DNA from 3 places in the Blautia sp. MCC283 genome. Region 2 is predicted to be linked to each of the others. Evidence: riboswitches for the same ligand, from Rfam matches in the RefSeq annotation. Region 2 holds a riboswitch; each other region holds the start of a gene.
The links. A riboswitch is a leader RNA that binds a small molecule or an ion and turns the genes downstream of it on or off. The one in region 2 is predicted to bind cobalamin.
Positions count from the first base shown of each region.

Region 1 (10,576 bases), on a different contig from region 2:
CTCTTATAATATGGTGCCAGAGCCTGCAGTGCCATTCCTGTCACGTCACTGTCTGCTCCGCCCATGATGCTCCATCCGCCGCCGGATACTTCCTGCGACAGAATGTTGTTGATCAGTTTTTCCCTGGTTGTCTGCGTTTTTCCGACCGCTGCTTTCGGGATCTCATAATCATGGCTGTCAAAGGCGATCAGAGCCCATATCGTTCCGTTAACTCCCTGCCATACTGTCTGGTCGAAATCGGACAGCGGCTGCAGAAGATTGTATCCTCCTACATCGGTAACATCTTCTCCAATGGCTGTAAGCGCCAGAACTGCCCTGGAATATTCCGTATATTTTTTATCATGGAGTACACCTTTTTTCTGTTTCACCACATCCACAAGATTGGATTTATAACGGCTGTAAACCGATGCGTCCACAGGCTGGCCGCTTCGCATAAGGCCGATCACCATCCATTCACCGCACAGCGTTCCGTTTACAGGTGCGCTTTTTTCTGCCATGAATGCCAGATGTTCTCCGGTTTCTTTATAAATGGTATTAAAACTTGCCGTATTGGAAGCAGAAGCTGCCTCTGCGTCTCCGGATGAGAAAAGTTCCTCTTCCGTATCCTTTGCCGCGGATTTCTCCTGAGCCTTCTGTGCTTCTGATACTTCCAGTTCCGCCGCGTCTTTCTTTTTCAGAGTTACGGCATAAACATCTCCGTAACCTTCCTGATCCTTTGCAGTAAAAAGATAGGTCTCCTGATTTTCTTCCAGGTGACAAAGGTAAGAATCTCCGTCTACAGGAGTCCAGTCCTCATCTCTTTCTCCTTTTTCGTAATAGGTCAGATCATCTCCGTCCGGATCCTGAAAGATCTCACTGAGAGAGACGTTCCAGTAACCTTCGGTTTCGTAAGTTTCACTTTCCGGGATGTCTTCCTGACGTTTGGGAAGATGATTCTCGGAATCGTTTTCGGCGATATCCGTGTCTTTTTTATCGGTATCTTCAGCGGCAGGATCTTCATCTCCGATGTTCTCACCACCAGATTCTCCGGTATTGTCCTCTTCGTTACCGGTGTTCTCACCAGCTTCATTGCCGGAATCTTTCCCGTCATCAGCCGCATTTCCACTGTCTTCACTTCCGGAATTTTCGCCGTCCGGATCCGCATCTTTTTCGTTCCCCGAATTTTCTGCGGTATCACCTGATGTATGATCTGCAGCCGGATCTTCTTTATCCAATGCTGCCGGATCCTTCTGCTCTCCGTCCTTTTTCCCATCTGTAGCATCCGATCCACTATGGTCTTCAGCGGACGGATCTAACACCTGAAGACAGACAGTCTTACTTTCTACGTAAGCGTTTTCGTCTGTTTCTTCTGAATTCCAGATCCGGACTTTGTAGTAGAAGGTTCCGGCTGTATCTGTAGCCGGTGTATACTCCTGTGTATCTTCATACTCCGGCTGGCTGTTTTCCCCCTGCTGTTCCCCGGTCTGTTCTTCTTTTGTCTTTTCCTGGCTGTCGGACTTTTCTATTTTGTAAAAATTCTCGTTGTCATCACTTTTCAGCCACAGATATTTCAGCTTGCCGGATTCTTCCGTCTGAACCTTTAAAGGCTCTGCCTTTTCATTGAGATCATATGTAATGGTCTCCTCCGACAGGTCCTCCGTGATCACCGGCAATTTTTTTTCTGCTGTGTCAGAAGCTTCTGATCCAAACGATCCGAAATCGGAACTTTCGTCTGTTTCTGCCGCCATAATTGAAACAGGAGCTCCCGGCTGCCCCACAAGAGCAGCCGTCAGCATCAGTGCCAGAAATTTTTTTCTCTGCATATCTTTTACTCCCTTTGCTGTCACTCACCGTTATATTCCGCACCGACATCCGCGCCAAGACCATTGCAGGTAAAGCACCACACAATGTCGTCTCCGTCCTCCAGTGTGTACTTGGAACATCCGTAATTCGGGAACCATCCGTTTACTTTATACATCCATCCGGACTGTGCTCCACAGTCAAATTCATACAGGTTGTTGATTCCCTGAATATAGTAACTGTCATACATAGGCGTCCAGGAATATTCCAGCTGGATTCCGGCGTACTCACAAACTCTCTGAAGTACTTCAAAAACGGTTTCTCCCTCTGTAAACTCTACGGTACTGGTATCCAGGATCACTCCGTTTGCCGGCACATAAGCTTCTTTTCCGGCTGTCAGATTGTCCATATTATTAAGGATGGTATCGCAGAGGATCGTGATGGTACACTGCTTAGTATCCTGAGAATCCCCGTCACCGGAACCATCATCAGAACTGCCGTCATCGGATACATCTCCATCACTGCCTGCGGTGTCTTCTCCGGAAGAATCCGTCTCATCCTGAGAAGCATCCGGTGTGTATTCCTGTGTTGTGTTCTCTCCGCTGCCTGCAGTGTCTGCGGTATTTCCGTCTGTTGTATCGGAATTCTGTTTCGCAGATCCATCTGCAGACTTTTTATCATCCGATTTTTCTGAAGTCTTCGGAATCTTGTTTGTAGAATTTAAACTCTTCTCAAGAGCTGCTTTCTTCTCTGCGGCTCTGTCATCCAGAACTTTCTGAAGTTCCTCCGGTGTAAAACATAAACTGTCTTTATCTGCGCATCCCAGCAGCTGCTGGATCATATATTCATTTAATGCTCCTGCTGAGATCTTACTTGTTTCTACTTTCCAGCTTCCGTCCTCACTTTTTGTCATCTGAGCACTTTCGCCGGCTGTTACGGTTGTGGTTTTTCCGTCCGCTCCGGCCAGTTCCACTTCATCCTTAAATACATACACAGCGCCGCTTCCGGACTGTGCGCTTACGGAAAAGACTCCTGTCTCAAAGGTAAGCGTATTTTCATCAAGAGCGATCTCTGCTTTTCCCACAGAATCCGTAAGATCCGCAAAAACCTCTCCCTGATCCGCAGTAAGTTTCAAATTGTTTTTTTCTACGGATTCCGCAGTAAGTTTCGTATTTGCGTTAAGTGAAAGTGTATTGTTTTCTCCGGCTGAAAGCTCCGCTGTGGTTCCGTTCTTCGTCTCAAGAATATCTCCGGCTCTCAATGCCACATTTTTTTCCAGGCCGTAGCCCACACCGTTTCTCTGAATATTGGCCACACCTTTTACGTTCTTTGTCATAAGAACGCTGTCCGATCCTTTATCAAACCATCCTTTCAGATTTCCCACTGCCATCACTCCGCATCCGGCAATGACCAGGATCAGTACTACCATGATCACATTAAACAGCGTCTTTTTCCTCTTACTTTCCATTCTTCCTCCTTTTCTCTGCACAAAAAAAGCAACAAAAAAGGTAACGGAAAATAATCCCTCTTTTCCAAGGGGATTCCATTACCTGATAGATGTTCCTATGCGCAAACCAATGCTTCTACCTTACATGAAAGAAAAACCGCCCGCCGACTGTACGGCATCGCACTTACATGTACAGGAATCACACCTGTTTGCACGTCTTTCTTTTCTATGAAATTTTATACTGAAATTATAGTTTATTTCCTCTTGTCTGTCAAACGAAAACCCGGAAAACAATTGTATCTGTCCTTTTTCTGTGATATAATAATCAGACACCCAAAAATATTAAATATAGACGTTTTCAAGTTCCGGTTTTTTCCTGCAGAAAACCGGATTAAAAGGGAATAAGGTGAGAATCCTCAACAGACGTGCTACTGTATTTGCTTAGTTTATCCGTGAACCATTGTACTTTATCGTATGAGAAGGGGATAAACGTGACTGCATAAGTCAGGAGATCTGCTTGGAAATACTGCCGGCTATTACACGTATGATAAATAAATGGAGAATTCTTTTTTGACATCGTATCTGCCTGTGATGCGGTGTCTTTTTTTATGTTAAAGGAGACTTTTTTATGTCAGGTACTTATTACAGATCCAGTCGTGTCATTTCCAAAAACAACGCAAGAAACTATCTTTCCTCAAATGTAAAGATCCCTGCGCCAATTGAATATATCGCGTCGGAAGCTTTTCAGAAAAAGACCAAGATCTCCTCTGTCTGTTTTCCGGACACGCTTAAAAATATCGGCGCCAGAACCTTTCAGGGCTGCACTCTTCTGAAAGAAGTATTGCTTCCCACCCAGGTGGAAAATATGGGATCCAACGTATTTTCTCAATGTAATTCCCTGAAAAAAGTCATTCTTCCTCAGGCACTTTCTTCTATCCCGAGAGCCGCCTTTCAGGAGAACCGAAAGCTTGGATGTGTGATCTTTCCCCATGATTCACAGATTTCCCGGATCCGCTCCGAAGCTTTTTCACAGTGTACCTCCCTGGAATCCCTTCAGCTGTCTTCCGCACTTACCCTCATCGAGGACCGTGCTTTTTACCGCTGTAAAAATCTCCGTTCCGTGGATTTCCCGGAAGGTCTGAAACGTATCGGAAAAGAGGCTTTTTATTTTTGTGCCATAGAAGAACTTCATCTTCCCCAGTCCCTGGAATTTTTGGACGAAAGCGCATTTTTTAAGTGTATGAATCTTACTTATGTCTGTCTTCCCACAAATATCCATTATATCGGCAAATGGGTATTCCACGGATGTAACCGTATGAAATATCTGGAGATCCGACACGATCCCGATTTTATCGGGCCATGGATCATCAACCGTGCCTGTACCATCCGGTGTTATAAAGGTTCCAAAGTAGATGAGTATTGTAAGGAATTTGATTTTAAAGTTGAATATTTATGATCAAATGATCAAAAGCGGCATTTTTTCACATTTCATTCTGTGAAAAAATGCCGCTTTTATTTTTCAGGGGATAACAGCTTTATTTAACTGTTACCTTGCATGTTACTTTTTTGCTTCCGCTCTTTACGGTGATCACTGCTGTTCCTGCTTTTTTTGCTGTGATCACACCTGTGCTGCTTACGGTTGCCACGTTCTTATTGGAAGAAGTGTAAGTAATCTTCTCACCGGATGTGAACGGTGTACGTACCGGTTTCAGGGTTGTCTTTGCTCCTTTTTTCAGAGTAAGGGCAGATTTTACACCTGTGATCTTTGTTGTTTTTACTGTAGATTTCTGAACAGTTACTGTGATATAAGCTTTCTTTCCGCTCTTTAAGGTTACGGAAACTTTTGCTGTACCAGCTGTTTTTCCGGCTTTGATCACACCTTTGCTGCTTACAGTTACGATTTTTTTGTTGGTAGTTCCCCATGCCTTTACAGCATCACCGTTGGCAAGTCCTGTTACTTTCACTCTGGATGTGGACTGATTTACTTTCAGAGTGATCTTTGTTGCGTTCAGTTTCAGGGTTGGAGTCAGTTTTTTGCCGTAAGGTCTGGTTGTCTTTGTTTTATAACCGCATTTGGAGCAGACTTTTGTCTGTACTGCCGGTTTGAATACGGTTGCTTTTGTTGTTGTTTTCCAGGTGTAAGTATGTCTTGTCTTCGGGATACTTACTGTCTTTGTTGCGCCGCAGACTGTACAGGTATATGTTTTCACACCTGCTGTTGTACAGGTAGCTGCTTTTGTTACTTTACCTTTGTCATAGGTATGTGCTGCATATCCGTTCTTTCTCTCATTGCTGGAGATGTTGCACCAGGAATTTTCGTTTTTGGAATTTGCACATTCATGCCAGTGGGCGTTTTTGTCAAATGTCCATGCTGTCTCCCAGACATGATTCTCTTCTTCCGGATAGTAGTCTGTGTAATGAAGAACGATCTGGTCATTGTTCTTTACTTCCTGCTCGGAAACTCCAAGATCCGGATAAGAGCCGTTTAATGTATACATCCATCCGCTGTATTTTCCGTTTGTAAACTCGCCAAGTGTAACATCACCTTTTGTGATGGACGCAATGTAGTTTCCGGATGGATTCTCGCATGTCATGTTGTTGGCAAGTAATGCTGCGTCAATGACATCTTTTGCCGTAGAGCCTTCTACAACGGTATACTCACTCTGCTCCAGCCAGGTCTCCAGATTTCCTGCATAGTAGGTATGATACTGATGATCTTTATCACTGTCGTGAACCTGGTCACCTAAGATCGTAAGGGAAACTTTGATCTTCGGCACTACCAGTTTGGTAAGCTTATCTGCATCTGCACCGAGAGGATCATCGGTACGGTTATGCTGTGCTTTCGTTGCACCGGAAATACTTGGTCTTCCGTTTTCTGAATTGTAATAAGTTACGCCTTCCACAGGTGTGGGATTTGCATAATTTGTATCAACGAAATCGATCGCTCCGATTCCTTTTACATCTTTACAGGTATACTCATTGTTCTCGATGATGTTGTATTTATCAATACCTTTGATGTAACCGATCACACCGCCGACACGTGTTCCGTTTGTTGCGCTTACCGTTCCCTCAAAGGAGTTGTTCTGAATATACTGGATACCGTTGTCCCAGCACTGTACCATACCGGTCTCAGAACCAAGGATACCACCTACATAGTCATTTCCTGTGATCGTTCCGTTGGAATAGCAGTCCTGAATCGTTACACCTGGTGTGTTCGGCGCAGAAGATTCACCCCACCGTGTTCCGCCGTATCCGCCGCCGGAAATACCACCTGCGTAATTTCCGCTTGCAGTTACGGTTCCGTAGAACTTACAGTTTTTCAGTGCATAGGTTCCCATAGACTGACCTTTGTTTCCGCTGATACCGCCTACGTATTTTGTTCCGTAGACATCTGCGTAACTTACGCAGTTCTCGATAGTTCCGTTGAAGTCACCACCAAAGGAACCGATATTGGACTGTGCTTTGTCATATCCGATCACAACACCTTTTTCTACAGTACTGTTGGTGATGGTGATCTGGTTCTGTCCGGATGCATATCCTCCGATAAATCCGGATTTCAAAGTCTGTGTTCCTGCTTTTAAAGTTACATTGTCGATCTTGATCGGGTTTCTGGAACTGTAATCAACCTCATAATTACAGACAACACCGTCAGACGCGATCTGCTCTCCATAGATATTCAGATTTTTCAGAGTAGAATCTGCTACATAACCAAGAAGACATTTCTCCCCTTTCGGTACTGTCAGCAGATGGTTGTCTCCGTCCAGATTTCCCTGGAATTTGGATGTTTTTATTCCAATCGGAGTCCATCCTTCCGGAAGTGTGATATCCTCTGTAAATTTCAGATACTGGTTTGCAAAAGTACCTTTTCCGTTGTTTACATAATCTGCAACTGCCTGAATGTCAGCTGTGGATGTAACCAGGTACGGATCTGCCTCTGTACCGGTTCCTGCCAGTGTCAGATCTCCGCTTTCCTCACCATCTGCAAATGCTGCTACAGCCTCTCCTGCGGAAAACGGATCTTCGCTCTCCTGTGTGGAAACAGCTGCTGCGTCTTCATCCTGTGAAAGATCTTCTGCGTCATCTGCTTCCAGATCAATGCTTTCTGCGTCATCCTCCTGCTGTTCCGGAACGTCCTCCTCTGTAGCTTCCTCTGTTACTTCTTCTGCGTCAACCACATTTGTGTCTGTGAAATCAGCGGCCCAGGCAGATGCCGGAGCAGTGCCGATCATAGCACTTGCAAGAAGAATACTGAGAATTTTTTTGCGTTTCATAACCTTTCCTCCTTTTGATTTTTCGGTGACAGCTTTCTTTTTTGCTGTTTTAATTGAAAGATCATGATGCCACGAGGGCAACAAAAAAGGTAACAGAAAAAGTCCCTTACGGGATTTCTGTTACCTGATAGACGTTCTTTATGCGCAAACTGACTTCTGTAGTCACTATCTTTTTAAAAAAAGCTCCGGCCCGCCGACTGTACGACAACGCATTTTCCTGTACAGGAATCTCACCTGTTCGCCTGAAAGCTTCCTTTCATTCAATTATTCACCTGACTTCATTATACAAATGAAGTCAGGTGTTGTCAAATCAAATGTTTTTTAGTTCTCTTTTACGATAACCTTATCCAGGTGCCAGATATCATCTACATACTCCTGAATGGTTCTGTCGGATGTGAACTTACCGCTGCATGCTGTGTTCAGAAGTGCCATCTTCGCCCAGCGTTTCTCATCTTTGTATGCTGCCTCAACACGTTTCTGTGCCTCTGCATAGGAACGGAAGTCGCCAAGGATGAAGTACTGGTCAGGTCTCGGCATGTTGCGTTTGTCGAGAAGTGAATTGTAGATGTCACGGAACATCTCTGTATCGCTGGAGAAGGTTCCGTTGATCAGCTGCATCAGTACCTGACGGATCTCCGGATCTGTGTTGTAGATGAAGTCCGGATCGTAACCGCCGTTGTTCTCATAGTTGATGATCTGGTCGGAGCTCATACCGAAGATAAATGCATTCTCCTCGCCAACCTCCTGTACGATCTCAACGTTAGCACCATCCATGGTTCCAAGTGTCGGAGCACCGTTCAGCATGAATTTCATGTTACCTGTACCGGAAGCCTCTTTACTTGCTGTGGAGATCTGCTCGGAAACATCTGCTGCCGCAAAAATGATCTCAGCGTTGGATACACGGTAGTTCTCGATGAATACAACCTTCAGCTTACCGTTGATGGAAGCATCATTGTTTACAACATCTGCCACACAGTTGATCAGCTTGATGATCTTCTTTGCACGTGCGTAAGCTGCAGAAGCCTTTGCGCCGAAAATAAATGTTCTCGGATAGAAATCCATCTCCGGATGTGCCTTGATCTGGTTGTACAGATAGATCACATGAAGGATGTTCAGAAGCTGACGTTTGTACTCATGAAGTCTCTTAACCTGGATATCAAAGATGGAGTGCGGATCAACCTCAACACCATTGTGCTCCAGGATATATTTTGCAAGACGCTCTTTGTTCTTGAACTTAATAGTCATGAACTCCTGAAGAGCTTTGTCATCATCTGCGTAAACTTTCAGTTTGGAGATCTGGGAAAGATCTGTGATCCAGTCCGGTCCGATCTTGTCTGTTACCCAGTCAGCCAGAAGCGGGTTTCCATGAGCCAGGAAACGTCTCTGTGTGATACCGTTTGTCTTGTTGTTGAACTTCTCAGGCATCATCTCATAGAAATCTTTCAGCTCCTGATTCTTCAGAATCTCGGTATGAAGGCGTGCAACACCGTTTACAGAGTAGCCTGCAACGATAGCAAGATGAGCCATCTTAACCTGTCCGTCATAGATGATCGCCATCTTCTTAACCTTCTCGTAGTTTCCAGGATATTTCTGCTGGATCTCAAGAATGAAACGACGGTTGATCTCCTCAACGATCTGGTATACACGCGGAAGCAATCTGGAGAACAGCTCGATCGGCCATTTCTCAAGTGCCTCGGACATAATGGTGTGGTTGGTGTATGCACAGCATTTGGTTGTGATATCCCATGCCTGATCCCAGCCAAGACCTTCCTCATCAATGAGGATACGCATCAGCTCTGCTACTGCAACAGTCGGATGAGTATCGTTCATCTGGAATACAACCTTCTCATGAAGTTTTGTGATATCATCATGAGTTTTCTTATATTTGGCAATGGCTGCCTGAAGGCTGGCAGATACAAAGAAGTACTGCTGTTTCAGACGAAGCTCTTTACCTGCCATATGATTATCATTCGGGTAAAGTACCTCAACGATGGTACGTGCAAGATTCTCCTGCTCAACTGCGTTGTGGTAATCACCTTTGTCGAAGGAGTCCAGGTTAAAGTCTACGATCGGCTCTGCGTCCCAGATACGAAGTGTGTTTACAACATCGTTGTTATAACCTGTGATCGGCATATCGTAAGGAACAGCCTTTACTGCCTGATATCCCTCATGGATAAATTTATTCTCGTTCTTCACCGGATCCCACTCAACACGTACGTATCCGCCGAAATGAACTTCTTTTGCATACTCCGGACGACGGAGCTCGAAAGGATAGCCGTTCTTCAGCCAGTTATCCGGTACCTCTACCTGATAACCGTCACGGATCTCCTGCTTGAACATACCATAATGGTAGCGGATTCCGCAGCCGTATGCGCAGTAGTTCAGTGTTGCAAGGGAATCCAGGAAGCATGCTGCCAGTCTTCCAAGTCCACCGTTTCCAAGAGCCGGATCCGGCTCCTGGTCTTCGATGCAGTTAATGTCAAGTCCAAGCTCCTCAAGAGCCTCCTTAACCTCGCCGTATGCACCAAGGTTGATCAGGTTGTTTCCAAGGGCACGGCCCATAAGGAACTCCATGGACATATAATATACGATCTTCGGGTCCTGTTTTTCATACGCCTTCTGGCTCTTAAGCCAGTTATCAATGATCACATCTTTTACTGTGTAGCTTACAGCCTGAAAGATCTGCTCCTGTGTAGCCTCTTCCAGTGTTTTTCGATAAAGGAATTTTACGTTTTCTTTTACGCTTTTTTTGAACTCCTCTTTCTCAAACTGCTTGTCAATCATTAGTTTTCCTCCTGTACTTTGGATACTCCCAGTGTTACAGCCTCTTTGTTGATGTTCCATTCTTTGGTGTAACCCTCTGCTTCTCCCAGAACAATGTTTTCTGCCAGTACTTCTCGTTTGATCTCATCCTGGTTTGCTTTCATGATATCCATGATCTTATCGTTATCTTTTGCATAGACAATAATCTTGTCCATGACTTCGAAACCAGCCTCTTTACGCATGGTCTGAACCTTGCTGATGATCTCGCGGACAAAGCCCTCCTGGATCAGTTCAGGTGTAAGGTTTGTATCAAGGA
Region 1 is NZ_WQQB01000005.1:6,084-16,659, forward strand. Features, by position in the region: gene GPK81_RS01405 (prenyltransferase/squalene oxidase repeat-containing protein) at 1-1,802, opposite strand, end outside; gene GPK81_RS17815 (DUF4430 domain-containing protein) at 1,823-3,247, opposite strand; cobalamin riboswitch at 3,570-3,761, shown strand; gene GPK81_RS01415 (leucine-rich repeat domain-containing protein) at 3,855-4,682, shown strand; gene GPK81_RS01420 (DUF4430 domain-containing protein) at 4,762-7,497, opposite strand; gene GPK81_RS01425 (glycogen/starch/alpha-glucan phosphorylase) at 7,819-10,281, opposite strand; gene ileS (isoleucine--tRNA ligase) at 10,281-10,576, opposite strand, start outside.
Region 1: it holds a riboswitch for cobalamin, as region 2 does, so the genes downstream of both, GPK81_RS01415 (leucine-rich repeat domain-containing protein) here and GPK81_RS12990 (ABC transporter substrate-binding protein) in region 2, are expected to answer to the same signal.

Region 2 (10,576 bases):
CTGATGCAAGCAATTCCCCACCCACCTGCTTATTGCTTTTCGCAATGGAAGCAGGGAACTTACTTGATTCAGTTAAAAAACAGGCATTCAACACAGTCACTATGACGAAATCATCATTCTGCATCTTTATCATTTATAATACGATAGTCATCATCCATATCCTCGCTGAGTTTTACTGTCGTATCTGGTTTTCATTTGCCCAAAAGGCACACAGTCTCCACATGAACGCCCTGGCAGAACTGATCCACTGCACAGGCGTGGGTCATCTCATATCCTGCCTCATAAAATGCCGGGAGGTCTCTTACAAGACTTGTAACCTTGCAGGAAATGTATACGATCTGGTCTACGCCGTAAGCCAGGATCTTTGGAAGGGCTTTGGGGTGAACGCCATCTCTGGGCGGATCAAGGATGATCATATCCGGTTTCTCCGGCACCTCGTCCAGAACCTTCAGCACGTCTCCGGCAATAAAACGGCAGTTATCAATGCCGTTAAGTGCAGCGTTTTCTCTGGCGGCTTTTACCGCATCTTCCACGATCTCCACGCCGATCACCTCACTGGCAACAGATGCCGCAAGCTGGGCGATAGTGCCGGTGCCGCTGTAAAGGTCAAATACTACCTTATCTCTGGTATCTCCTACGTATTCACGCACCTTGGAATACAGGATCTCCGCCGCCAGGGAGTTTGGCTGGAAGAAGGAAAACGTGCTGATCTTAAACTTCAGCCCAAGAAGTTCTTCGTAGAAATAATCCTTTCCATAAAGGATCTTCGTCTCATCACTCTGTACCACATCGGACAGAGAATCATTTAAAATGTGCATGATCCCCACGATCTTACCTTCCAGGGGAAGTGCAAGGAGCTGTTCTTTCAGTGGTTCCAGATCATACTCTTCCTGGGTGGTGGTCACCACATGGACAAGGATCTCGCCGCTTGTGACACCTCTTCGAAGAAGCAGATGTCGGAGATATCCCACATGCTGAAGCTTCTTATAAAAGCTGGCATTCAGGCCCAGGAAAAACTCCCGCACACAGGCAAGGATTTTCGTCATATCCGGATGCACCAGCTTACAGTCATCTGTATTCAGGATATCGTAAGTGCTGCCCTTCTTATGAAGTCCAAGGGACAGCGGACCATCCTTATACTCATCGCCAAAGGAAAACTCCATCTTGTTGCGGTATCCAAACTCAATAGGACTGCCGTAGATCCCATCCCAGTGATATAAACGATCTGCGGCCTCAGCTTCTTCTATCCCATCACCGTTCTTCCCGATCTTAGCCAGGCTCTCTCTTACTGCCCCATCCAGAAGTTCCCTCACCTGATGTTCCTTCATATCCTTCTGTGCCTCATAGCTCATGGTCTGGTACATGCAGCCGCCGCATGCCGGAAACTCCTGACAGGCAGGTTCTCTTGTTTCCAGGGGAGATTTCTCCAGGACCTCCAGAAGACGTCCTTCCGCCCGGCCGGAACGTTTCTTATTGATCATAAACCGGACTTTCTGTCCCGGGATTCCGTTTTTTACAATTACTTTCTGGTCATCAACCCAAACAAAACCTTTGTTTGGAAATTCCACTTTTTCTATAATACCTTCGTAAATTTCACCTTTTTTCATAAATCCTCTTTCTGTTTTATAACCAGCAGACAATAATTCGAACATTCAGGATCCTCTTTACTGCCTGCTCATGAACGCCAGCGTTTCACGGTCCGTCTTCAAAAATCAAGCCCCGGTATCGCGCCGGGGCTTCAATTATCCGCTTCTCATATTCATACATAACAGACAGCCATTCTGCTCTGCTCAAAACAGCCTCTGCAGCGAAAGTTCTTACTCTTCCTCATCCTCGAAATAATCATCGAAGTCATCATCAAAATCTTCTTCAAAATCTTCCAGGTAATCCGGAGCGAAGAAACGATATACTGCAAATGCGATTCCTGCAACAGCTGCAACTGCACCGATGATCGCCAGTACCCAAAGGACTGTGTTCTTATCTTTCTCTTCTTCTTTTTTCTTCAGTGTTGCGAGCAGTTCTTCAAGTTTTGTTGTATTTAAATTCATAACACTGCACCATCCTTTCTTTCTGTTCGGCTGTACTTTCTGTCAGTAAATCTGCAGCGCAGCGTTTTTTGAGGTCGCTGCACCCGAGCCTTTTTTTAATGTTCTTATTATACCACCATATGTCTGGTTTTACCAGAACTTACACAAATTTTCGCAGAAACATTCTGTAAAAAAATCGCCGTATTTCCGGCATTTCCGGAAAGATACGGCGGTTTTCTCTTATTCTTTATGGGTTCCTCGGATCACTTTGATCCCGCGTTCTTCTATCAGACCGCAGATCTGTGTTATCCGCGGACATTCCTTTTTTTCCTCATTCAGACGGCATACCCCGACATGGATGACGCTGATCTTTTCACTGACCAGCCGATCTGCCTTTTCCAAAATCCCCTCATCTTCAGCAGGTTCTTTTGCATTGGTGTCTTTGCATCCGTTGCATGTCATCACAGCTGCCAGAATCGTATCTTCCGGATAGCCGGAAAAAAAATCTCTTCTTTCCCGAAATGCAGACAGACATCCTGCCCTGGTACACACATCATTGGAATTAAGGCATGTCAAAATCCCGATCTTTTTCATCTTTTTCCCTCTATGCATCCCGCCTCACAGCCAGAATCATAAAAACAAAATATGCATCTTTCCGCGGCTGTCGTAAACGATCTCCGCTTCTACTTTATAGATCCTGCGGATCAGCTCCGGGGTCAGGACTTCTTCCGGCGTTCCGTAACCTTCCAGAACTCCGTCCTTCAGTACATAGATCTTATCACAGTATGCTGCTGCAATATTCAGATCGTGAATAGCGGAGATCACGGTTACATTAAGTTTTTTCACCAGCTCCATCAGCATGATCTGGTGGGTAATGTCCAGATGATTGGTAGGCTCATCCAGAATCAGTGCAGAGGTCTGCTGGGCAAGTGCTCTTGCCAGGATCACCCTCTGCTGCTCTCCTCCGGAAAGAGTGGAAAAGGTACGGTCTGCAAACGCCTCCATCTGTACGGTTTTCAGCGCTTCATCCACGATCTGGTAATCTTTTGCATTGTCCCGTTCCAGAGTCTTTTTATGAGGCGCACGCCCCATAAGAACCACCTCGCGGACCGTAAAATCAAAATTATAATAATTGTGCTGTGCCACCACGGCCATTTTTTTCGCAGAGCTTCGAACACTCATGGAATGAAGCTCCTCGCCGTCCAGATACACGGCTCCTGCGTCTGGTTTCAGAATACGGTAAATGCATTTCAGCAAAGTGGATTTTCCGCTTCCGTTTGGTCCGATGATTCCTACCAGTTCCTTATCCTGGGATTCCATGGAGATTCCCTTCAGGATCTGTCTGGCGTGAAAGCCAACCTGAATATTTTCTGTGGTGATCTTCATTACCGGGCACCTCCGAATCCATAGGATTTCCGCACAAGCAGATAAATAAAGCAGGGAGCACCGATAATGGATACCAGCACACCGATGGGCATCTCGGAATTTTTAAGGATCACACGACATGCCGCATCGCACCAGATCAGAAACGATGCACCAAGAAGCGCACTTAAGGGGAGCAGTTTTCTGTGATCTGTTCCAAAAAGGATCCGGACCACATGAGGGATCACCAGTCCCACAAATCCGATTACACCGGCACAGTACACGGCAAATCCGATCATAACAGAAGCAACGATCAGATAAAAAGTCCGCAGTCTGTGCAGATCTGTTCCAAGGGTAATGGATACGTCATCTCCCAGAAGCATCAGATTCAGGTTCCGGTACTGCGTCCAGAAAACAGCCACGCACACCAGCGTGACCGGAAGCATTACACCCACTCTGGTCCAGCTTGCTCCGGCAAGACTTCCCATGCTCCACTTCATAACTTCTGTTGCCGCATTTTTGTCATTGGTAATATAAATGACAAAATTGGAAAAAGCAGAACAGACTGCGCTGACCGCCATTCCCGCAAGGATCAGTTTTGCGGAAGTTGCCTTTCCACCCATGTTTGCAATGGCGATCACCGCAAAAGAAGTGATCATCGCGCCAATGAAAGCTGTGATTCCCACAGAGTTTCCACCAAGAAAGCTTCCGATTCCAAGCATGATGGCCAGTGTGGCACCCAGAGATGCACCAGATGAGATACCCAGCACATACGGGTCTGCCAGCGGGTTCTGCACGATAGCCTGCATCACCACGCCGCACACGGAAAGAGCCATTCCAACTGCCAGAGCCAGAAGGACTCTAGGCAGCCGGATCAGCCACACAACATCATGAACTGCGCCTTCCGCATAGGCGGACAGACTTTTTATATGAAACAATTTATAAGCGATAACGCTGTATACATCCTTCAGTGACAGATCCGCATTTCCAAAAGTGATGGCTGCAAGTATGGAAAAAATAAGGAATCCTGCAAGTCCGATGAGAACTGCCACATACATGGATGTTCTGAGCACCTTATCTTTTTTTCTCTGTGAAGCTGTTTCTTTCACTGCATTTTCTCCGATCAGTCAAGATTTACGTCCGGATATAATCCCTTTGCAAAAGTTTCGATTCCGTCCTGGGTACGTGTTGCACTTGCATACATCTCACTGAGCATGATCGGGTAAACACGTCCGTTCTTTACTGCGTCAAGGCTCTTCAGGGACTCATCATCCTGGATCACTGCAAGCTGGCTGTTCTTAACAGTTTCCGGATCATCTCCTGCATATGGCATGTAAACCACAAAGATCACGTCAGGGTTGGCTGCGATGATATCCTCTTTTCCAACGGTGGAAGCATCCGGGTTTGCAAGAGTTGCGCCTAACTGTGTTACCATATCTCCGCCAAGGCTCTTTACGCCATAGTTTGTGATGTCATCTCCAAGAGGCTCCAATACCATTACGCTTGGTTTGTCTTTTACATCTGCAGTTGCAGTAAGAGTTTTGTCGATCACTGCTTTTGCATCATCAACGATAGCCTGTGCTTTGTCCTGTACATCGAAGATCTTTCCGATATTTAAGATATCTGTGAATTCATTTTCCAGTGTTCTGTCGCCGTCCGGACGAGTATTGGTGTTGTAGTAGGTGTTGCAGCCTTTGTCGATCCAGTCTGTTACATTTCCCAGATTCTTATCAGAGAAAAGAGAGCTCCAGGATAAGATCATGTCCGGCTCCAGCATTGTTACAGTTTCAAGGGATGGGGTAAATTCGTCAAGATAATTTGTTTTTGAGAATGCTTCTTTGAGATCTTCCGGAACTTCATTATCAAGACCTGCGGTAGCTACCAGGTGGTCTTCCAGACCAAGTGCGAGCATAGTCTCAATGCTTCCCTGATATACAGCAAGGACTTTTTCCGGTGCTTTTTCATAAGTGGTTTCGATTTCGTTTCCATCGTAATCATAGGTTGTGATGGTCAGAGGATATTCTGTCTTGGTTGCCTCTGCGGAAGAATCTTCGGTGTCTGCAGACTCTGTACTGTCTTCTGCTGCCGGCTGGTTGTCTTCCTTGATGGTCTCGGAGTCTGCTCTCTCTGCGGCATAAACAGCCGGAGTTGCTGATACGGTCATTGCCGCTGCCATTACCATTGCCATGATTCTTGTGGATACATACTTGTTTTTCATTTCATTTCCTCTCTTTTCGCCTGTTTTATCTCCTGTTGCCTATGGGTAACCGAAAAGATGGGGCTTCATAAAATCTGCACGGAACACTTTGTACGGAAGCTCCCACTTACATACTGTCAAGCAGGTTTCCTGACTTACAGACTCAGAAAAAACTCCGCAAAATAAAAACTGATACACCATTCATCTTTTAGCCGATCATGAATGATATATCAGAATTTTCTCCAGAATCTCTCTGACATCGGGATTTCGCCTTCTCACATGAGTTTCTGCAATGGCATGTGAAATCCCTTCTTCTGTATACAGTGGCCGCAACCGCTCAGGCTTTTTACCCGATTCCCTCTCACAGTATCCGGCAGCATATGTGCCGGTGATACTGTTCACTTCACAGCAATTCAATTACGCTGATACTGATTCTAACATACCGGTTTTCCAATTACAACCTTGAGGCCGGATTTTTACAGTTTTTTGCAGAAATAGTCTGCCCGGAGAGATCCCTCTCAGATCTTTTTCAGCTTGGCAAAACCGGCGAACATTTTTTTCACGCCGACTTTGTCAAAGTCTACCGTCACTTCGTAGTCTCTGCCGCCGTCTGCGATATTTTTTACGATACCGACTCCGAATTTCACATGACGGACCGTGTCTCCCTCACCATAGTCCAGGCTGTCCGCCTTCTTCACTGTGAAATCTTTTTTCTGCAGGGTGCTCTTTGCCTGGAAATTCATTTTCATCTGGGCATAGGCGCTTTTCGGAGATACGATATCATCTACTCTGGGCTTTTTCTCCTGAATGGTATGTCCAAGATCTACCAGCTCCCGTGGAATCTCCCTTACAAAACGTGACACACGGTTATACTGAGTCTCCCCACGGATCATCCGCTGTTTTGCACAGGTTAAAGTCAGTTCCTTCATGGCACGGGTGATCCCCACATAACAGAGCCTTCGCTCCTCCTCGATATCCGACGGATCACCGGACCAGATGGAAGCATATCCCGGAAAAACACCGTCCTCCATTCCCACGATAAATACATTTGGGAACTCCAGTCCCTTGGCACTGTGAAGAGTCATCAGCAGCACATAATCCTGATCCGGATCAACAGAATCGATATCTGCCACCAGTGCGATCTCCTCCAGAAATGCAGAAAGTGTTGCCGGCTGTCCGGCCTCCTCCATGGCTTCCTGGAAGGATTCTGTCTTGGAGATCAGCTCGTCGATATTTTCGATCCTCGCCTGAGCCTCCTCCGTTTTCTCTGCCTCCAGTTCCTTCACATAACCGGTAAGTTCAATGACCTCTTCCAGGGTTTCACGGACTGTATAGGCCTCTGCCTTACTTTTCAGTCCCTGGATAAAGGATACAAAATCATTGATCTTTCCTGCTGCCCTGCCAATGGACGGTACTTCCTCCACCACGCGGAGCGCATCGTAAAAGCTCAGGTTCATCATATCCGCATAGTCCTGGACACGGCCGATGCTGGTGAGTCCGATCCCTCTTTTTGGCACATTTAAGATCCTGCGCACAGCCAGATCATCACTGGCATTGTCAATGGTCTTCAGATAGCTTAACAGATCCTTAATCTCTTTGCGGGCATAAAAGTTCACGCCGCCGACAATCTTATAAGGAACATTTGCCAGGAGAAATTTCTCCTCAAAGAGACGGGACTGGGCATTGGTCCGATAAAGTACTGCACAGTCCTTGTACTGGAATTTCCCGTTGCGGCGCCCCTGGATGATCTCTCCTGCAACATACTCCGCTTCCTCAAATCCGTTGTTGAACTGACGGAAATGTACTTTATCGCCCTCTTCGTTCTCTGTCCAGAGGCGTTTTTCCTTACGCTCTGTGTTGTTGACGATCACCTCATTGGCTGCATTGAGGATGTTCTGGGTAGAACGGTAATTCTGTTCCAGGCGCACCACCTTAGCCTCAGGAAAAACCTTCTCAAAGCCTAAGATATTCCCGATATTTGCTCCACGAAAACGATAGATGGACTGATCATCATCACCAACCACACAGAGATTCTTGTATTTCTCGGCAAGAAGACTTACAAATTTAAACTGGGCAGTATTGGTATCCTGATACTCATCCACCATAATATATTTGAAACGTTCCTGATAATAGTCCAGGATATCCGGATTATGCTGAAAAAGCTCCACAGTCTTCACGATCAGGTCATCAAAATCCAGCGCATTGTTTCCCCGGAGGATAGACTGATATTCCTTATACATACCGGCAATCTTCCGTGCATCCGGATCGCCGCCCGCATTCAGCTCCATCTCTTCCGGTGTGATCAGTTCATCCTTGGCATGGGAAATCTCAGCAAGAACAGCGCGTTCCTTGTAGATCTTGGTATTGATATCAAACTTCCGGAAGATTTCCTTCATGACTGTTTTCTGGTCGTCGGCATCATAGATGGTAAAATTACTGCCAAAGCCCAGCACCTCAATATGTCTGCGCAGGATCCTCACGCAGGCGGAATGGAAGGTGGAGACCCATACGCTCTCCGCACCCATTCCCGCAATTTTATTCACACGTTCCCGCATCTCACTGGCGGCCTTGTTAGTAAAGGTGATCGCCAGGATATTCCATGGGTTTACACCCTTTTCTTCCATTAAATAGGCGATCCTGTGGGTCAGCACTCTTGTTTTTCCGGAACCGGCTCCTGCGAGGATCAGAAGTGGTCCCTCTGTATGTACGGCAGCTTCCCGCTGCATAGGATTCAATGTGTCCAAAGCATCATGTATACTCATTTTGATCTCCATTTCTTTTTCCATATGAACAGTATCTTTATATACTATCATGACTTTACTTTCCGGTAAACCCACCTCTCTGAAAAAAAGTTTCTTTACAAGTAGTATTTAAAACTATATAATAGGGAGCAGAGGTGATAATGCGATGACAGAAAACGAAAAAGAAATGATGAACAGCATTTTTGCAAAAATTGCTGAGCTTGATTATATAAAACCCGATGAAATTCCCAATATTGCTCTTTACATGGATCAGGTCACAACCTTTATGGAAGATAATCTCGCTTCCACCAAGCGTCATGATGATGACAAGATCCTGACCAAGACCATGATCAACAATTACGCAAAGAACAAGCTCCTTCCCCCGCCGGAAAAAAAGCGGTATTCCCGGGAGCATCTGCTGATGCTGATCTTTATCTACTATTTTAAAAATATCCTCTCCATCAGTGATATCCAGACCCTTCTGGGACCGATCACCGAGAAATACTTCAAGTCCGTTACAGAAAAGGACATGACTTACATCTACCAGGAGGTTTTCAGTATGGAGCAGTCACAGATCCGTTACCTGGAAAAGGATCTTATGCGCCGTTTCAAAAGTGCCGGAGAAATTTTTGAGGACGCCGACCCGGAGGATAAGGAATTCCTTCACCAGTTTTCCTTTATCTGTCTTCTTAGCTTCGACGTATACATGAAAAAAATGATCATCGAAAACATGATCGACCACATGAATTCCTCAAAAGATACGGATTCCTCAAAAAAAGACAAATAATATCCGGAGCTCACATCCGGTCATAAACGTGCGTCGCCGGGCGCACCGAAAAAAAAGAGACAGACGCACGATCGCCTGTCTCTTTTTCGTTACAGTATTATCCGTTATCATCACGGTATGGACGTAAGCCTTATTCTGCTTCGCCGCCCTGCTCCCCGTTATCCTTCTTCATACGTGCAAATACCATCTCATAACCATCATTTCCATAGTTCAGGGAACGGTTCACACGGCTGATCGTAGCTGTGGAAGCTCCTGTTTTCTCGGAAATATCAAGGTATGTACGCTTATCAGTAAGCATCTTGGCTACCTCGAAGCGCTGAGATAAAGAAAGCAGCTCATTGATGGTGCACACATCCTCAAAAAATGTATAACACTCTTCCTTGTCCTTCAGGCACAGGATCGCTTCAAAAAGATGATCCACAGCCTCCGTCCTGATTTTTTTGCTCATTGTTACGCTCCTTTAAAATACATGAATTTCGTCTAATACAATACTGATATTTTAACACTCTAAATCGTGATAAGCAAGCCTTTTAGGGAAATTTAATAAACTATTTCTCTTTTTTGTCTTTCTATGGCGGACACATGATTTTCCCATTTCCACTGCCCAGGAAAACATTTGGGGTTTGCTTTTTCTGCGCTGATTGGGTATACTTAAAATAATATCCAAAAGAAAAGGAGACTTATCAAATGAACCGTTTTTTTAACATGGACAATAAGTTCTTCGTGTTCATGGGACGCGTGGCAGACCTGCTTCTTCTGAATTTTCTGTGCATTCTCTGCTGTATTCCGGTTGTCACCGCAGGCGCCTCCATAACAGCGCTCTACTATGTCACTCTGAAGATGGCAAGAGACGAAGAATCCTATATCGCCCGCAGCTTTTTCCGTTCCTTTAAACAGAATTTCAAACAGGCAACCATCATCAATATCATCATGCTCCTCACCGCTGCTGTTCTGTTTATCGATCTTCGGATCGCCAGAGCCGGAAGCGGAGCTATGTACAAAGGACTTTTCAGTCTGTTCATTGCATTTGCACTGATCTATGCGATGATCCTTCTGTACATTTATCCGATCCTTTCCAAATTTTTTAATTCCGTCAAGAATACCTTTGTAAATGCATTCCTGATGTCCGTCCGCCATCTTCCGCTGACACTTTTGATGCTTGTGATCTCTGCGTCTCCACTCCTACTGATATGGCTTTTTGCTTATGTGAGCTACGCACAGTTTACATCCATCCTGATCATGCTTTTTATTCTGATGGGATTTTCCACGCTGGCCTACTGGAAATCAAAGATCTTTGTAAAGATCTTCGATAACTATATACCGAAAGATGAAAACGAAGAAAACGGCGAAGAGAAAAACGAACCGAAAGAGGCATAATGAAGCGCTGGAACGACAAGCCTTATCACTCTCTGGACTATATGCTCCGGGAACGGTACGGCGAAAAGGTCTACCGGGTTGCATT
Region 2 is NZ_WQQB01000045.1:70,237-80,812, forward strand. Features, by position in the region: gene rlmD (23S rRNA (uracil(1939)-C(5))-methyltransferase RlmD) at 192-1,607, opposite strand; gene GPK81_RS12970 (hypothetical protein) at 1,818-2,048, opposite strand; gene GPK81_RS12975 (CGGC domain-containing protein) at 2,268-2,621, opposite strand; gene GPK81_RS12980 (ABC transporter ATP-binding protein) at 2,658-3,413, opposite strand; gene GPK81_RS12985 (FecCD family ABC transporter permease) at 3,413-4,498, opposite strand; gene GPK81_RS12990 (ABC transporter substrate-binding protein) at 4,513-5,607, opposite strand; cobalamin riboswitch at 5,714-6,003, opposite strand; gene pcrA (DNA helicase PcrA) at 6,105-8,348, opposite strand; gene GPK81_RS13000 (DUF1836 domain-containing protein) at 8,494-9,114, shown strand; gene GPK81_RS13005 (YerC/YecD family TrpR-related protein) at 9,245-9,562, opposite strand; gene GPK81_RS13010 (YesL family protein) at 9,802-10,491, shown strand; gene GPK81_RS13015 (TIGR01212 family radical SAM protein) at 10,491-10,576, shown strand, end outside.

Region 3 (10,576 bases), on a different contig from region 2:
ATGGTCATTGCCAACTATGAAGACCGTGCCATTGCCAACCGTGTGCAGAGCATGGAAAATATCTGTGACATCATGTGCGACCTGCTTATCAAAGAGAATTATCTGAATGACTCCAGCTCGCAGACAGTAAACAGCAAGCTGGAGTTGTTGTCTAATATCTATGGAGGAAGAATTCTCATTGTAGACAGGGATTTCAGGATTATTAAGGATACCTATGGCGTGGATGAGGGAAAAACTCTGGTATCCCAGAAAGTAGTAAACTGTTTTAAAGGGGAAGATGCCTACCGTTATGATTCCGACAGCCAGAAGCTGATCCTGGCTGTTCCGGTAAAAAGCCCGGAAGTAAATCAGGTGCAGGGTGCCATGATGATTATGGCTTCTTCCAGTGAAGTGACGTCAACCATCCGGGAACTGGAGCAGAAAGGAATCCTGATTATTGGAATTATTGTAGTTCTGGCCATATTCCTGGGATATATTCTTTCCACAGTACTGGTAAAACCTTTTGCCAGGGTAACAAAAGCCATCGAAGATCTGACAGACGGATATCAGAACGAAGAAATCTCCGTACCGGATTATACAGAGACAGCGCTGATTACGGATGCATTTAATAAGATGCTTTCCAGAATGAAAACCCTGGATGAATCCAGACAGGAATTTGTATCCAATGTGTCTCATGAGCTGAAAACACCGATGACTTCCATGAAAGTTCTGGCAGACTCTCTTGTAGGACAGCAGGGGGTTCCGGAGGAACTGTATCAGGAATTCCTTTCGGATATTACAGAAGAGATTGACAGAGAGAACAAGATTATCACAGATCTGCTCTCCCTTGTGAAAATGGACAAAAAGGCAGCAGATATGAATATTACCAATATGAATATCAATGAACTGCTGGAAAATATCCTGAAACGTCTGCGGCCGATTGCAGATCAGAGAAGTATTTCCCTGATCCTGGATTCTTTCCGTCCAGTCAATGCAGATGTGGACGAAGTGAAGTTTACGCTTGCCATCAGTAATCTGGTAGAGAATGGAATTAAATATAATGTAGATGAAGGATGGGTCCGTGTAACACTGGATGCGGATCATAAAGATTTCTTTGTAACTGTTGAAGATTCCGGCCTTGGAATTCCTGAAGAATCCATAGAAAGGATTTTTGAGCGTTTTTACCGTGTGGACAAATCTCATTCCAGGGAAATTGGAGGAACCGGTCTCGGACTTGCCATTACCAGAAGTTCCATAGCCATGCATCACGGAATTATCAAAGTATCCAGCAAAGAAGGAGAGGGAACCACATTTACCGTGAAGATTCCTCTGTCCTATATTCCGTCCTAGGAGGTACAGCATGAAAAAAACGATAAAGATTATCTGCGTGACTGCTGCCTGTATCTTTCTTGGGCTGATTGCCTATATCGGTTTTGCGGGAAGAAAAGAGAAAAATGCAGAACAGCAGTACAGCTTTTACTATATCAACAGTGAAGAAACAAAACTGAAAGAAGAGAAGTATACACCGGAAAAAGAAACTGCAGAGGTGATGCTCCGGGATTTTTCGGAGAGCCTGAACAACTGCGAGACAAGGGAAGATGGAATTTCACTGTTTCCGGAAGGCGTAAAAATTTCTTCCTATTCTATAAAGGATGGAATTCTGCGTCTGGAATTTAACGAGGCCTACAGTAAGATGTCCCGCACCAGGGAACTTCTGGTCCGTACCGGCGTGGTGAAGATTTTCATCCAGATCCCGGGAATTGATTCTGTGGAAATCTATGTGGGAAAAAAGCCTCTCACGAATTCCAAAGGAGAAGAAGTCGGAGCCATGAACAGTGATACTTTTGTGGAGTTTTCCGGATCTGACGGGGACGTCTACAGCTATGACACTTTTACCCTGTATTTTACAAATAAGAACGGTGACAAGCTGGTAGAAGAACAGAGAAGTGTCCGTTACAGGCGGAATCTTCCAAAGGCAACCGTAGTACTGGAACAGCTGGCAAGGGGACCTCTGGAAAAAGATCATTATCCGACCATTCCGGAAAATTCCGAAGTGCTTTCTCTGACAAAAGCCAACGGAATCTGCTATGTGGATTACAACTCTGTATTTCAGGACTATGCGTTAAATGTTTCCGAACAGATTCCGATTTATTCTGTTGTAAATACACTGATTGCGGCAACGGATGTGGATAAAGTGGAGATTTCCATTGAGGGAAACAAAGAAGTCACTTTTGGCCAGAATATGCAGCTTTATAAGTTCTATGAATGGAATGACAGTCTGCTGGCCAGCACAAAAGCCAAAAAAGAACAAAACTGAATCATAATAAAATATCTACATAAACGGGAGAACATGTATGACAAAACGGCCATTATGTTTTCTGTGTTTTCTCATGGTGCTTGGTTTAGGTATTATGAATTTTGCGGGGATTCCTCTTCTTGGGGGGAATCCCCTTCCTGTAACCGTACAGGACTGGATCGAAGCACATCCTGGCTCTGTGATCTGCGGGGAGGTGGAGCAGTATGAAAATACAGAATTCTCCCAGTCTGTTTATCTGAAAAAAACATATCTGATTTATCAGTCAAAAAAATTTTCCATTGAAAATGTAAGAGTATTTTTGAAAAAAGAAGAAGACCTGAAACCGGGAATGAAAATTCTGGTAAAAGGAACCTTAAAAAGAGTGGAGGAACCCTCAAATCCCGGTGGCTTTGACAGTCAGCATTACTATGCCTGCCGTCATATCTATTATTTTATGAAGAAAGCTGTGGTCCGGAAAAAAACAGAATCTTATTCCGGATACAGACAGCAGCTTTTTAAGGTAAAAGAAAAATGCAGGCAGATTCTTACGGCATCGGCAGGAGAAGACGCACCACTTTTCTGCGCTATGGTGCTTGGGGACAAACAGGATCTGGAGCCGGAAATGAGGATGCGTTATCAGCTGGCCGGGATTGTCCATATCCTTGCCATCAGCGGGCTTCATATCAGCATTCTGGGAATGGGGCTTTATAACCTTCTGAAAAAAATCGGTCTTGGAATCTGGCCTGCGGGAATTTTTTCGCTGGGGGTAATGCTGCAGTACGGGATCATGACCGGAGGGAGTATTTCCACCATGCGGGCGGTGACCATGTTTCTCATTGCCATGGGCGCCAGGATCACCGGCCGGATTTATGACATGATGACTGCTCTTTCGGTAACAGCTATGATGATTCTTCTGGAATCCCCGGCGTATCTTCTGGACAGCGGTTTTCTTCTGTCCTTTGGCTGTGTTCTTGGGATCGGTGTTGCAGCGGAAAAAATCTGTGCTCTTGCAGGTGCGGAGAAAAAATGGACGAAGGCACTGGTAAGTTCCATGGCCCTTCAGCTGGTGACACTGCCTGTGATGCTGAAATTTTTTGGAGAAGTATCCCTTGCCGGATTTTTTCTGAATCTTCTGGTGCTTCCAAGTGTGGGCTTTGTGCTGATGGGAGGAATGGCGGCACTGTTGCTTGGAATTTTCAGTATTTCTGCTGCAAAACTGGTAATTTTGCCGGCAAGAGGATTGCTGCTTTTTTATGAATATCTATGTAGCCTTGCAGGAAAATTAAGGTGGAGCACCTGGATCGGAGGGGAACCGGAAATCTGGCAGATTCTGGTATATTATGTTTTTTTGATTACAATCCTGTTTATGGGACAGTATATAAAAGAACCGATGAGGCGGGAACAGGAAGCGGGTATGAAATCAGAGTTATCCAGCCGGGATAAAAGAATCCCGGGAAAGATCCAAAGGAAACTCCGGACAGTCCGGGCAGCAGCCGGCGCATTGATGATAACAGGAATTCTGATCCTCGGGTTTCATCCGGCAGGAGACCTGAAAGTGACCTGCCTGGATGTGGGGCAGGGAGATGGCATCCTTGTAGAGACTCCGGATAATCACCATTTTCTTATTGACGGAGGAAGCAGCAGCCAGTCGGACCTTGGAAGATACTGCCTTCTGCCGGCTCTGAAAAGTCAGGGGATTTCTTATTTGGACGGGCTTTTTATTTCCCATACAGACAAGGATCATATCAGCGGGGCGAAGGAACTTCTGGAATATATGGGAAATGGACTCACGACCATCCGGGCAGGATATCTGGTGCTTCCTTCATGGGCGGAAAAGCCGGAGGCCTGGGAGGAACTCTCGGATGCGGCACAAAAAGCCGGAATAAAAATTGTGACAGGAAAAAAGGGAGATGAGCTGCATTGTGGTCTGGTATCTTTTTCCATCTTGTGGCCGGAGAAAAACGCCACAGGAAAAGATGTGAATGAGGAGGCAATGGTGATGGAACTCTCGTTTGGAGAATTTCAGATGCTTTTTACCGGGGATATCGGAGCAGACACGGAGAAAAAGCTTCTGGCGTCCGGGATATTAAAGGATGTGGACTGTCTGAAAGTGGGACATCATGGTTCCCGTTATTCTACCACGGAAGCGTTTCTTGAAAAAATAAAGCCGGAACTGGCGATCATTTCCTGTTCTTCCACCAACACTTACGGGCATCCGTCGCCGGAAACCGTAGAGCGTCTGGAAGCGGCCGGAAGCCAGGTGGAATATACCATGGAAAGCGGTGCCATTACTGTGGAAACAGATGGGAAAAAGCTTAAGATCCACAGGTTCCGGAAGGACTGAAAAATTTTTTTCAAAACCGAAAAAACAGGTGACTTTTACAAACACTTGTTGTAGAATAGACAGGGTTTGTGCGAAAACGAAACATTGAAAACAGGCAACACAAGATAAGGAGTTTTTATTTATGAAATATGACGTACTGATCGTAGGAGCAGGTCCTGGAGGAATCTTTGCAGCCTATGAGCTGATGAATAATGATCCGGAGAAAAAGATCGCGGTTTTTGAAGCCGGCCATCCTCTGGAAAAAAGAAAATGTCCTATTGACGGAAAGAAAGTAAAATCTTGTATCCACTGTAAAACATGTGCGATCATGAAAGGATTTGGCGGTGCAGGCGCTTTCTCCGATGGAAAATATAATATCACCAATCAGTTTGGCGGAACGCTGTATCAGCATATTGGCAAGGATACAGCCACAGAACTGATGGAATATGTAGATAAACTGAATCTGATGCATGGTGGAGAGGGAACCAAGCTTTATTCCACCACAAACAGTGAGATCCGTAAGCTTTGTCTTCAGAACGGCCTGCATCTTCTGGATGCATCTGTCCGCCACCTGGGAACGGATATCAACTATGTAGTACTTCAGAATCTCTATGACAAGATGAAAGCCCATGTAGATTTCTATTTTGACGCGTCCGTTGACAAAGTGGAGAAAACAGAAGACGGCTATGCAGTTGTTGTAGGTGATGAGCGTTACGAGGGAACTTACTGCATCATCTCCGCGGGACGAAGCGGAAGTAAATGGATGGAGACTGTATGTACAGATCTTAAGATCCCCACACTTTCCAACCGTGTGGATATCGGTGTCCGTGTGGAGCTTCCGGCAGAGGTGTTCAGCCGTCTGACCGATGAGCTTTACGAGAGCAAGATCGTTTACAGAACCGAGAAGTTTGAGGATATGGTCCGTACTTTCTGTATGAACCCGAGAGGTGTTGTGGTTAATGAGAACACCAATGGAATCATCACAGTAAACGGCCACAGCTATGAAGATCCTGCAAAACACACCAACAATACAAATTTTGCGCTTCTGGTATCCAAACATTTCTCAGAGCCGTTCCATGACAGCAACGGATATGGTGAGAGCATCGCAAGACTTTCCAACATGCTTGGCGGTGGTGTTATGGTACAGCGTTTCGGAGATCTGATCCGTGGAAGACGAAGCACAAAAGCACGTATTGAGGAGAGCTTCGTAACACCGACTCTTTCCGCAACACCGGGAGACTTAAGCCTTGTTATGCCGAAGCGTATCCTGGATGGAATCATCGAGATGATCTATGCTCTGGATAAGATCGCACCTGGAACAGCAGATGACGATACTCTGCTTTATGGTGTTGAGGTTAAATTCTACAACATGGAAGTTGAGATCGATGAGAATCTGGAAACCTGCCACAAAGGTCTCTTTGTTATCGGAGACTGCAGCGGTGTGACACATTCTCTTTCCCATGCATCCGCCAGCGGTATCTATGTAGCCAGATACCTTGAGCAGGAGTACTTCAGTAAATAATATGAGCGGCCCTTTTCTGCTGTCACAGTGATGGCGGAAAGGGGCTGCTTTTATGTTGTAGGAAATCACTGTACCATAAATAAAAAACATAAATCATATAAAACCATGCATAATGTGCATGAATATTGAAAGGAGTATGTTGAAAATAACTGACAGATGCAGGGGAAGCACCATGATTCGTCCGACAGCAATCTTGACAATTTTGTGATTTTGTGGTAAAAGAATAAGTAACCAGGTAAAATCGAATATGTACAAATGTTATGGCAATAAGGTTGCGTCCAGTCGGATGTGCAAAAGAGAATCCGGTGAGAATCCGGAACGATACCGTCACTGTGAACGGGGAGCTGTTTTTAAATACCACTGGGAAACCGGGAAGGGAAAGCAGTGTGGAACCAAGTCAGGAGAACTGCCTTATTGTGAGATCCAGGATTCGCGGTCTACGAATCTGTATTCTCAATAACAATACAGAACTTCTTTTTATGTGTATTGCGAGAGAATCGTGTGTGAGCAGGCGGCCGCAGAAAGCAGCCGTTTTTTTGTACATATCAGTATTCTGGAAATACATGAAAAGAGGACGATAAGAAATGAAAAGAAAAACAATGTTAGCTCTGATGCTCGCAGTTTCCATGACATGCTCTATGGGTGCAGCTACAACAGCAATGGCAGCAGATGATTCCGCTACAGAAGAGAGCGCAGATGAGAGTACTGAGGCAGCTGATACCACAGAGGCTTCTGATGAAGACCAGAAAGCAGCTGACAATGTAGCAGCTCTGATCGACAAGATCTATGTTCAGGAGAGAACTGACACAACAGATGAGGACTGCAAGGCAGCTAAAGAAGCATGGGATGCTCTGACAGACGCTCAGAAAGAACTGGTAGAGGGCGAGAACGCTGATCCGGATTACTTCGGACGTGACACAGGAGACGCTTCCAAAGACGATCCACGTAACCAGGATGAGATCGGTGAGAACGAGCTTCTGGTAGTAAGCTTTGGTACTTCCTTCAATGACAGCCGTGCAGAGGATGTCAAAGGAATCGAGGATGCTCTTGCAGAAGCTTATCCGGACTGGTCTGTAAGAAGAGCATTTACAGCACAGATCATCATCAACCATGTAGAGGCAAGAGATGATGAAGTGATCGATAACATGCAGCAGGCTCTTGACCGTGCAGTAGAGAATGGTGTTAAGAATCTGGTTGTACAGCCTACTCATCTGATGCATGGTGCTGAGTACGATGAGATGACAGAAGCGATCAATGGCTATAAAGATAAATTCGAGTCTGTAGCTATCGCAGAGCCAATGCTCGGTGAGGTTGGAGACGATGCAACCGTGATCAACGATGACAAGAAAGCCGTTGCTCAGGCAATCACAGATGAGGCTTGCAAAGAAGCCGGATTTGACAGCATGGATGCAGCAGCTGAGGCTGGCACAGCATTCGTATTCATGGGACATGGAACATCTCATACAGCTAACATTACATACGATCAGATGCAGACACAGATGGAAAACCTTGGATTCAAGAACGCATTCATCGGTACTGTAGAGGGTAAACCGGAAGATACAGCCTGCGACAAGGTTATCGAGAAGGTAAAAGAGGCAGGATACAAGAACGTTGTTCTTCGTCCGCTGATGGTTGTTGCCGGAGACCATGCAAACAACGATATGGCCGGTGATGATGAGGATTCCTGGAAGAGCCAGTTTGTAGCATCCGGAAACTTCGAGAATGTTGATACACAGATCGCAGGTCTTGGACGTATCGAGGCTGTTGAGCAGCTTTATGTAGATCATACAAAAGCAGCTATCGACTCCATCGGAAGCACAGATGAGTCCGCAGATTCTGACGCAGCAGCAGATACAGAGGCTGATTCCGCTGAGGATTCCGCAGAATAATAAATATGAAACGATCTGAGTGAGCTCAGATACCTATAAGAAATCCATGTAACTGCCCGGAAAGATCAGGAAGACTGTCTTCCGGGCAGATTGCTGTATCTATGGAAGGGAGAAGATTATTATGAAAAAACGTTATGTAAACTTAATCCTTGCAATGGTAAGTGCATCAGCTATGGCCCTTGGCTCTGTGCCTGCGATGGCTGCAACAGATTCCGCAAAAACCGAATCTGCCAAAAACGATTCCAAAGAGGATGCGGAAGCTTCCAATGAGAAAGAGGCAGATGCAGCCAAGACAGATACCCTGGAAGATGGTGTTTATACAGCAGAGTTTGACACAGACAGCAGTATGTTCCATGTAAATGAGGCCAATGACGAAAAAGGAGAGCTTACGGTCAAAGATGGCAAGATGACCATCCATGTAAGCCTGGTTTCCAAGAAGATCGTAAATCTGTTTGCAGGAACTGCAGAAGATGCACAGAAGGATGGCGCCGAGATCATTGAACCTACCACAGATACAGTAAAATACAGCGACGGTTATACAGAGGAAGTTTACGGGTTTGATATCCCGGTACCTGCCATTGATGAGGAATTTGATGTGGCACTTCTGGGAGAAAAAGGTAAATGGTATGACCATAAAGTCAGCGTCAAAGATCCTGTAAAGACAGGTGATGTGGAAGAAACAACTGATGATACAGACAAAAAAGAAGACTCCTCCGACAAGGAGACTGCAGAAAAAGCAGATGCTTCCAAAGATGAGAAAACTTCCGATGACAAGAAATATGAGGGAAAAAAGCTGGAAGATCTGAAACTGGAAGACGGAACTTACGAATTTGATGTAACCCTCACAGGCGGAACCGGAAGAGCAACGGTAGAATCCCCGGCAAAAGTAGAGATCAAGGACAAAAAAGCTACTGCAACCATCATCTGGAGCAGTCCGAATTATGATTACATGATCGTGGACGGCGAAAAATACGAGCCGGTGAACAAAGACGGAAACTCCACATTTGAGATCCCGGTGACAGTTTTTGACGCAGAGATGGAAGTGACTGCAGATACCGTAGCCATGAGTACACCTCATGAGATCGACTACACATTAAATTTTGATTCTTCAAGCATGAAAAAGGCAGAAAAATGAAAAAAATAATTTCATACATATTTCTGACATTGACGCTTGTTCTGGGCTGCGCGTTTGCCGTGCAGGCAGCGGAGACAGAACATAAGCCTGCGGATATTCCGGGCCTTACTTTCGACCACAGCATGGAACTATCCTATGCGAAGGAATTCAATGTGGATTATTACAACGATGGCTATGCGCTGATCACCATCGATCAGGAGGGACAGTTTCTTGTAGTCCCCGAGGGAAAAGAAGCTCCGGAAGGGCTGGACTCTGATATTGCGGTCTTAAAACAGCCGTTAAACAATATTTATCTGGTGGCAACCTCAGCCATGGATCTTTTCCGGGCCATTGACGGGATCGACAGTATCAAGCTTTCCGGAACCAAAGAAGACGGATGGTATATCCAGGAAGCGAAAGACGCCATGGAGCAGAAAAAGATGATCTATGCCGGCAAGTACAGTGCGCCGGATTATGAGCTGATTCTGAACGAAGGCTGTGACCTTGCCATTGAATCCACCATGATCCATCACAATCCGGAAGTCCAGGAGAAACTGGAACAGTTCGGGATCCCTGTAATGGTGGAACGTTCCAGCTATGAAAGCCATCCCCTTGGAAGAACTGAGTGGATGAAACTTTACGCAGTCCTTCTTGGAAAAGAAGATGTGGCAGAAAAAGTTTTCAAAGAGCAGACAGACAAACTGGATAACGTGCTTACAGCAGATAAAACAGATAAGACCGTAGCGTTCTTTTATATCAACTCTGTAGGCGCGGTAAATGTAAGAAAAAGCGGCGACTATGTTTCAGAGATGATCTCCCTTGCAGGTGGAAATTACGTTCCGGAAGATACGGGAGAGAGTGACAATGCCCTTTCCACCATGAACATGCAGATGGAAGAATTCTATGCCAAGGCAAAAGATGCGGATTATATCATCTACAACAGTACCATTGACGGAGAGCTTCAGACCATCGATGAACTTCTTTCCAAAAGCGAGCTCCTTGCGGATTTCAAGGCAGTGAAGAACGGAAATGTCTGGTGCACAGGCAAAAACCTTTTCCAGGAGACCACAGGACTTGGAACCATGATCGAGGATATCCATACCATGCTGACCACGGATGATGATTCCCTAGATAACCTGACTTACATGCACAAACTGAAATAAACGAAAATACGACTTTACACGAATTACACCACAGAAGAGGAGTGTACCAGAAAAAATGAATGACAGAAAACGCGCGGTCCGATATGGGATCTCTTTTGTGATCCTTGCGGTACTTTTGATCTTTTTATTTATATGGAATGTAAATTCCGGAAGTATCCACCTCTCTGTGCAGGAGATCCTGAATATCATATTCCGGCATCAGGGAGATGAAACTTCTTATAATATTGTCTGGGAGATCCGTCTTCCAAGAATTCTGGCAGTTATCATCCTCGGCGGAGCACTTTCTGTTT
Region 3 is NZ_WQQB01000004.1:39,632-50,207, forward strand. Features, by position in the region: gene GPK81_RS01085 (sensor histidine kinase) at 1-1,329, shown strand, start outside; gene GPK81_RS01090 (GerMN domain-containing protein) at 1,340-2,296, shown strand; gene GPK81_RS01095 (DNA internalization-related competence protein ComEC/Rec2) at 2,334-4,619, shown strand; gene GPK81_RS01100 (NAD(P)/FAD-dependent oxidoreductase) at 4,741-6,120, shown strand; cobalamin riboswitch at 6,373-6,548, shown strand; gene GPK81_RS01105 (sirohydrochlorin cobaltochelatase) at 6,705-8,009, shown strand; gene GPK81_RS01110 (hypothetical protein) at 8,131-9,144, shown strand; gene GPK81_RS01115 (ABC transporter substrate-binding protein) at 9,141-10,286, shown strand; gene GPK81_RS01120 (FecCD family ABC transporter permease) at 10,342-10,576, shown strand, end outside.
Region 3: it holds a riboswitch for cobalamin, as region 2 does, so the genes downstream of both, GPK81_RS01105 (sirohydrochlorin cobaltochelatase) here and GPK81_RS12990 (ABC transporter substrate-binding protein) in region 2, are expected to answer to the same signal.